Piscinibacter gummiphilus: one gene and its partner. The protein of the gene in region 1 interacts with the protein of each later gene in a pairwise test. Links are inferred from orthologs where the notes say so. Each region holds a gene or a part of one and is shown in the gene's direction. Other genes may lie near its edges.

Region 1 (2,829 bases):
CCGAGGGGCGCCCGGAGAAGCTCGTCATGAGCTTCCACGGCATCCCGAAGCGCAGCATCACGCTCGGCGACCCGTACCACGGCGAGTGCCTGCGCACCGCCCACCTGCTGGCCGAACGCCTGGGCATCTCGGCGAACGACTACGTGGTGACCTTCCAGAGCCGCCTCGGCCGCGCCGAGTGGCTGCAGCCCTACACCGAACCCACGCTCGCGAACCTCGCGCGCCAGGGCGTGCGCCGGGTCGACGTGGTGTGCCCGGGCTTCACCAGCGACAACCTCGAGACCCTCGAGGAGATCAACCAGGAGGCCCGCGAGGCCTTCCTGCACGCCGGGGGCACCACGTTCGGGTACATCCCCTGCCTGAACGACCGGACCGACTGGGTGCGCGCACTGACGGCCCTGGCCGAGCGCCACCTGCAGGGCTGGGACACCCGCCCCGCCCCCGCGCCCGAAACCCCGCTGCAGCGCCTGCCGCGCGCAGCCGACCGGGACACCCGCGCCTGACCATGAGCCACCCCGACCCGAAGGCCTCCGCCGGCGTCCGCCTCGACAAGTGGCTGTGGGCCGCCCGTTTCTACAAGACGCGCAGCCTGGCCACGGAAGAGATCGGCAAGGGCCGGGTCCAGGTCAACGACCTGGATGCCAAGCCGTCGCGCGAGGTGCGCCTGGGCGACCGCATCGACGTGCGGCAGGGCCCGGTCGTGCGCACCATCGTCGTCAAGGGCCTGAGCCACCAGCGCGGGCCCGCCCCCGTCGCCCAGGCGCTCTACGAGGAAACGCCCGAGAGCGTGGTCCGGCGCGAACAGGCGGCCCAGCGGCAGCGGGAGGCACCGGAACCCTCGCTGTCCATCGAACAGGGGCGTCCCACCAAACGCGACCGCCGCCAGTTGGCGGACTGGAACCGCTGGAGCGCCAGCAAGGAATAGCGTTTGCCTCGAGGGTGGCGCGCGCGAATACGCCCTTCCCGGCCGGTCCGCAAGGCACCGAAAAAATTCCCACATTCCCCTCTTGAAACCGCTCGGGCCGGTCCCAGATGCGGACGAGTCGTAGAGGTCTCCACATGCAGAATCCCGAAAATCCCATGGAAAATCAAGACGTTGGCGCCACTCCCGCGCCCGAGGCGACGGTCGAGTCGGCCGTGCCCGACGCGGAAACCCGCCTGGCCGAAATGTCCGACGCCTACCTGCGCGCCAAGGCCGAGGGTGAAAACATCCGCCGCCGCGCCGAGGAAGAGGTCGCCAAGGCCCGCAAGTTCGCGGTCGAAGGGTTCGCCGACAGCCTGCTGCCCGTGAAGGACAGCCTCGAGGCCGCCATCGCGATCCAGGCCGCCACGCCGGAGCAGCTGCTCGAAGGCGTGCACGCCACGCTGCGCCAGCTGTCGGCCGCGCTCGAACGCAACAAGGTGCTCGAGATCGCCCCGCCCGCCGGCACCAAGTTCGATCCGCACCAGCACCAGGCCATCAGCGTGGTCCCCGCCGAGCAGGACGCCAACACCGTGGTCACCGTGCTGCAGAAGGGCTACCTGATCGCCGACCGCGTGCTGCGCCCGGCCCTGGTCACGGTGTCCGCACCCAAGTAAGTCAAGAACGTAGGGAAAGGCGGTCGTCCACAAGCACGGCCCCTTGAAAACAGCCGGGTTATCCACACCTCGGACTCATCAGATTTCAAAGTTAGCAGGAGCGAAAAAATGGGAAAAATCATCGGCATCGACCTCGGCACCACCAACTCGTGCGTGGCGATCATGGAAGGCAACACCACGCGTGTGATCGAGAACAGTGAAGGTACCCGCACCACGCCGTCGATCATCGCGTACCAGGAAGACGGCGAGATCCTCGTCGGCGCCTCGGCCAAGCGCCAGGCCGTCACGAACCCGAAGAACACGCTGTACGCGGTGAAGCGCCTCATCGGCCGCAAGTTCACCGAGAAGGAAGTGCAGAAGGACATCGACCTGATGCCCTACACCATCGCCGCCGCCGACAACGGCGACGCCTGGGTGGAAGTGCGCGGCCAGAAGCTCGCCCCGCCGCAGGTCAGCGCCGAAGTGCTGCGCAAGATGAAGAAGACCGCCGAGGACTACCTCGGGGAAGCCGTGACCGAAGCCGTGATCACGGTGCCGGCGTACTTCAACGACGCCCAGCGCCAGGCCACGAAGGACGCGGGCCGCATCGCCGGCCTCGACGTCAAGCGCATCATCAACGAACCCACCGCCGCGGCGCTGGCGTTCGGCCTCGACAAGAACGAGAAGGGCGACCGCAAGATCGCCGTGTACGACCTCGGCGGCGGCACGTTCGACGTGTCCATCATCGAGATCGCCGACGTCGACGGCGAGAAGCAATTCGAAGTGCTGTCCACCAACGGCGACACGTTCCTGGGCGGCGAAGACTTCGACCAGCGCGTGATCGACTACATCATCGCCGAGTTCAAGAAGGAACAGGGCGTCGACCTGAGCAAGGACGTGCTGGCCCTGCAGCGCCTGAAGGAAGCCGCCGAGAAGGCCAAGATCGAGCTGTCGAACAGCGCGCAGACCGACATCAACCTGCCGTACGTGACGGCCGACGCCTCCGGTCCGAAGCACCTGAACATCAAGCTGACCCGCGCGAAGCTCGAGTCGCTGGTGGACGAGCTCATCGAGCGCACCATCGCCCCGTGCCGCACGGCCATCAAGGACGCCGGCATCTCGGCCGCCGACATCGACGACGTGATCCTCGTCGGTGGCATGAGCCGCATGCCCAAGGTCCAGGAGAAGGTCAAGGAGTTCTTCGGCAAGGAGCCGCGCAAGGACGTCAACCCGGACGAAGCCGTCGCCGTGGGCGCGGCCATCCAGGGCCAG
Region 2 (5,505 bases), 2.5 Mb from region 1 along the record:
AGGACTTGGTGAGAACCGCCAACTGCCCACGCGCAGGGGCCGTGAGTTCCATTGTTAGTGAGAAAAATTCCAAACTCACTGAGAACCGACAGAGGGTCCCGCTGCAAACCCAGCACTTGAACCCACCCCATCCGGCCCAACTTCAGCAAGCTCTGGCCCGAAGCCAGCAGCCCGGGTCTTGCCAGCCGACCTCGGCTCCCTATAATCCGCTCTGCTAGCACTCGACCCGGTCGAGTGCCAACAGTGGTCCGAACCCCATCGATGCGGACTGCTGGAGATTCGTCAGTGATCGCCAACTAGCGATTTCTGCCCCGCAGAAGTTCGATACCGAGTCATCAAGGAGATGCTATGAAACTTCGTCCGTTGCACGACCGCGTGGTCGTCAAGCGCCTGGAACAAGAAACCAAGACCGCTTCCGGCATCGTGATCCCCGACGCCGCCGCTGAAAAGCCGGACCAGGGTGAAGTCATCGCCATCGGCACCGGCAAGCGCAACGACAAGGGCGAATTCGTCGCCCTGAGCGTCAAGGTCGGTGACCGCGTGCTGTTCGGCAAGTACAGCGGCCAGACCGTCAAGGTCGACGGCGACGAGCTGCTCGTGATGCGCGAAGAAGACCTCTTCGCCGTCGTCGAGAAGTAATCCCCCGCCCCCACAGAATTCGGAGAAATCAACATGGCAGCAAAAGACGTTGTCTTCGGCGGCGAAGCCCGCGCACGCATGGTCGAGGGCGTGAACATCCTCGCCAACGCCGTCAAGGTGACCCTGGGCCCGAAGGGCCGCAACGTGGTGCTCGAGCGTTCGTTCGGCGCCCCCACCGTCACGAAGGACGGTGTGTCGGTCGCGAAGGAAGTCGAGCTCAAGGACAAGCTCCAGAACATGGGCGCCCAGATGGTCAAGGAAGTCGCTTCCAAGACCAGCGACAACGCCGGTGACGGCACCACGACCGCCACGGTGCTGGCTCAAGCCATCGTCCGCGAAGGCATGAAGTACGTGGCCGCCGGCATGAACCCGATGGACCTGAAGCGCGGCATCGACAAGGCCGTCACGGCCCTGGTCGCCGAGCTGAAGAAGGCCTCGAAGGCCACCACCACGTCGAAGGAAATCGCTCAAGTCGGCTCGATCTCGGCCAACAGCGATGAATCCATCGGCAAGATCATCGCCGACGCGATGGACAAGGTGGGCAAGGAAGGCGTGATCACCGTCGAAGACGGCAAGTCGCTCGACAGCGAACTCGACGTCGTCGAAGGCATGCAGTTCGATCGCGGCTACCTGTCGCCGTACTTCATCAACAACCCGGAAAAGCAATCGGCGCTGCTGGACAACCCGTTTGTCCTGCTCTTCGACAAGAAGATCAGCAACATCCGTGACCTGCTGCCGGTGCTGGAGCAAGTGGCCAAGGCCGGCCGTCCGCTGCTGATCATCGCTGAAGAAGTCGAAGGCGAAGCGCTGGCGACCCTGGTGGTCAACACGATCCGCGGCATCCTGAAGGTTGTCGCCGTCAAGGCCCCTGGCTTCGGCGACCGCCGCAAGGCCATGCTCGAAGACATCGCCATCCTGACGGGCGGCAAGGTCATCGCCGAAGAAGTCGGCCTGACCCTCGAGAAGGTCACGCTGGCCGACCTCGGCCAGGCCAAGCGCGTCGAAGTGGGCAAGGAAAACACCACGATCATCGACGGTGCCGGCGCTGCTGCCGACATCGAAGCCCGCGTCAAGCAAGTGCGCGTGCAGATCGAGGAAGCCACGAGCGACTACGACCGTGAGAAGCTGCAAGAGCGCGTGGCCAAGCTGGCCGGCGGTGTTGCCGTGATCAAGGTCGGCGCTGCCACCGAAGTCGAAATGAAGGAAAAGAAGGCCCGCGTCGAAGACGCCCTGCACGCCACGCGTGCGGCGGTGGAAGAAGGCATCGTGGCCGGTGGTGGCGTGGCCCTGCTGCGCGCCAAGCAATCGGCTGGCGCCATCAAGGGTGACAACCCCGACCAGGAAGCCGGCATCAAGCTGGTCCTGCGCGCCATCGAAGCACCGCTGCGCGAGATCGTCGCCAACGCCGGTGGCGAAGCCAGCGTGGTCGTCAATGCCGTCCTGGGCGGCAAGGGCAACTACGGCTTCAACGCCGCCAACGACACGTACGGCGACATGATCGAAATGGGCATCCTGGATCCCACGAAGGTCACCCGCACGGCCCTGCAGAACGCGGCTTCGGTCGCTTCGCTGATGCTGACCACGGAAGCCATGGTCGCCGAGTCCCCGAAGGACGACGCTCCGGCCGCCGGCGGCATGGGCGGTGGCATGGGTGGCATGGGCGGCATGGGCATGGACATGTGATGTCCCGGCCGGACCCCTCCGGTCCGGCCAGTTGCCTCGCGCACATCGAAAAGGGCTGCTTCGGCAGCCCTTTTTTACGGGCCGAACACGGCGCATTTCGTCACCAACGCCTTTTTGCCACCGCCGCATAATGGCGTCGATGGCGACCGTAGTCCCCCCCCTGCTCCAATCCTTCGTCGACGCCGAACTCGGCCAGTCGGCCGACCTGATCGCCCGCACGCTCGCGACCATCCAGAGCCAGCTGCGCCAATCCGGCGACGGCATGCTGGCCGCAGCCGAGCGCCAGCACCACTTCGACCTCGCCCAGGCCCTGGCCCAGCACCAGGTCACGTTCCAGCGCCGCTTCGTCGACGCACTGCGCGATGCGGTCGTCGCGGAACTGAACCCCACGGACGACACCGCCAGCGGCATGTCCCTGGCCTCCAGCGGGCTGGGCGGCCTGCACCTGATGGACGAGACGCGGGTCGAGTCCGAGATCGGGCTCTCGCGCGCCATCCAGGAGATCGACACCGCCGCCGAATGGGAGCTGCGCGAACTGCAGACGTTCACGTCCACGCTGCGCGGCCAGGAACACGTCACCGCCGAGTCGAACCCGATGCGCCCCCGCGTCTACGCGAAGGCGCTGGCGGAGGCCTCGGAGGCCCTGCCCGTCCTGCCGGTGCAGCAGGCGCTGCTGCTGCGCCTGTCGGCCACGGCCATCGCCCCGCTGCTGAAGAAGGCCTGGGCCGCGGCCTCGTCGAGGCTGGAGCGCAAGGGGGTCACGCCCAGCATCTACCGCACCGTCGTGTTCGCCCCCGGCGTGGGCGTCAAGGCCCCGCCCGAGGTCAACGTGACCCAGCCCGGCGCGCTCGAAGCCCTTCGCCGCACGATGCCCGAAGGCCCGGCCACCACGGCGGCGCCCGGTGAACTCGACAACGCGCTGTCGCGGGTCGAGGCACTGCTGAGCCGCATGCCCACGGTGTCCGGCACCACGGCGCCGGCGCCGAAGCTGCTGGAGCACCGCGCATCGCTGCTGGCCAACACCGGCGCGTCGGTCGAGCGCCAGATCATCGAGCTGATCGCCCGCCTGTTCGAGGTGATCGTGTCCGACCCCGGGCTGAACCCCGTGCTGCGCTCGCAGCTGGGCCGGCTGCAGGTGCCGGCGCTGCGCATCGCGCTGAACGACCCCGACATGCTCGACCGCCACGAGCACCCGGTGTGGGTGTTCATGGCCCGCATCGTGAACGCCGCGTCCAGCTACCCGAACCCGGGCGACCCCCGCCTCGTGTCGCTGCTCGGGTGCACCGACAGCCTGATCGGCGACCTCACCGCCCGCCCGCGCCAGGACGCCGAGCAGTACGTGCGCGCGCTGTCCCAGCTCGACGCCTTCCTCGACGACCAGTTGCACCAGCAGCAGGACGCCGCCCGCTCGGCCATCGAGACGCTGCTGCGCGCGGAGCAGTCCGACCAGCTGCAACAGCAGATCTCGGCGCGCCTGTCGGAGCAGCTCGCGCCGGTGCGCACCACCCCGGTCATCCGCCGCTTCATCACGGGCGCCTGGGCCAAGGTGCTCGCCACGTCGATGCTGCAGCACGGCGACACGTCCGACATCACCTCCGGCTACGTGAAGGTGCTCGACGAACTCGTCTGGAGCCTCCAGCCGCCCGACCAGCCCCAGAGCCGCCAGCGGCTGCTGGCCGTGCTGCCCGGCATGCTGCAGAAGCTGCGCGCCGGCATGGCCGCCATCGACCTGCCCGCCGCCGAACGCCAGGCCGTGCTCGACGACCTCGTCACCGTGCACACCGAGGCGCTGCGCCCCGGCCCGCGTGCGGGTGCCACGCCGGAAGCGGCGCTGACGCCGGAAGAAATCGTGCGCCGCCTGCGCGAGGAAGTGACGGCACCGGATGACGACGGCCCGGGCTTCGGCGACTCGCTGATCGACCTGGCCTCCATGGACACGGTGCCCGCGGCGCTGATGACCGAGACCTCGCCGGTCTCCAAGGAAGACCCGGCCGACTGGGTGACCCAGGTGTCGCCAGGCACGCGCCAGCGCATCTTCCTGAACGGCCGCTGGACGCAGGCCCAGCTGCTGTGGCGCAGCCCGCGCGGCACGTACTTCGTCTACGCCGGCGAGGCGGCGGGCCGCACGCACTCCGTCACCCAGCGTGCGCTGGAGCGGCTGCGCAAGGCCGACCTCGTCGAGGACATCAGCGCGAACGCGCTGGTGCAGCGCGCCGTCGACGCCCTGTTGCGCCGCATCGACACGCCGGGCGCCTGAGCGCCGCCGGTCAGCGCGCCAGCGCCGTCTCGATCTCGGCCGCGATGCGGCCGGGCATCTCGTGCACGATCCAGTGGGTGGCGCCCGGGATGCGCACCACGGTGAGGTCGGGCACGAAGGCCTCGAGCCCGTCGAGCAGCGACGGCGGCAGCGCGCGGTCGGCCTCGCCCCACACCACGTGCACCGGCACCCGGATCGTCACGGCCTCGGGCGGGAACACCACGCTGCGCACTGCCGAGTCGGGCCCGGTGGGGGGGCGCAGCGGCGACGCCCGGTAGTAGTTCACCGGTCCTGTCAGCCCGACCGACCACACGGCGCGGTACTGCGCACGGACCTCGTCGGTGAGCCAGCCACCGCCCGGGTGGTCCGGGTCGGTGGCCCCGCTGCGGTCGAACAGGTGCCACAGCATCGCGAAATCGTCGGCGGCGAGCCGGTCTTCCGAACCCGGCTCGTTGAAGTCGTTCATGTAGGCGCTGGCCGCCTGCTGCACGGGGTTGCCCAGCAACTCACGCAGGAACACCGCGGGGTGCGGCGAATTGACGATGAACAGGCGCTCGACGAGGGCCGGGAACGCGGCGGTGAAGGTCCAGGCGACCGCACCACCCCAGTCGTGCGCGACCAGTGCGGCGAGCCGGCCTCCGAAGGCCCCGACGAGGGCCCGGATGTCGCCGATCAGGTGCTTGGCCCGGTAAGGCTCCACGCCGGCCGGGGTCGACGAGCGCTCGTAGCCCCGCAGATTCGGCGCCACGCAGCGGTAGCGGCCGGCGAAGTGTTCCAGCAGCGGGTCCCAGACGAACGCCGCCTCGGGGAAACCGTGCAGGAACATCAGCACCGGTGCGTCCTCCGGGCCGGTCACCCGGCAGCTGAGGGTGATGCCGTGGGGCAACGTGATGTCCTGGACGGTGATGGTCATGGCGTCGGGGTTT

Evidence for each region. Proteins that work in one complex are often made in the same cells at the same time.
Region 2: the proteins of grpE (region 1) and groL interact in binary tests that used the Escherichia coli proteins (3 or more experiments, as listed by UniProt). The link is inferred for Piscinibacter gummiphilus from one-to-one orthologs.

What each region holds. Positions count from the first base shown.
Region 1 is NZ_CP015118.1:3,007,317-3,010,145, reverse strand. It holds grpE (nucleotide exchange factor GrpE), read left to right. Parts: upstream 1-1,080; coding sequence 1,081-1,578; downstream 1,579-2,829. Other genes in the region: dnaK (molecular chaperone DnaK), read left to right, coding at 1,687-2,829; A4W93_RS13465 (RNA-binding S4 domain-containing protein), read left to right, coding at 506-925; hemH (ferrochelatase), read left to right, coding at 1-503. UniProt on the Escherichia coli protein: Participates actively in the response to hyperosmotic and heat shock by preventing the aggregation of stress-denatured proteins, in association with DnaK and GrpE. It is the nucleotide exchange factor for DnaK and may function as a thermosensor.
Region 2 is NZ_CP015118.1:5,500,583-5,506,087, forward strand. What follows is about bases 1-2,997. They hold groL (chaperonin GroEL), read left to right. Parts: upstream 1-672; coding sequence 673-2,322; downstream 2,323-2,997. Other genes in these bases: groES (co-chaperone GroES), read left to right, coding at 349-639; A4W93_RS25140 (DUF1631 family protein), read left to right, coding at 2,462-2,997. Outside these bases: more of A4W93_RS25140, read left to right, coding at 2,998-4,579; A4W93_RS25145 (alpha/beta fold hydrolase), read right to left, coding at 4,590-5,492; yihA (ribosome biogenesis GTP-binding protein YihA/YsxC), read right to left, coding at 5,489-5,505.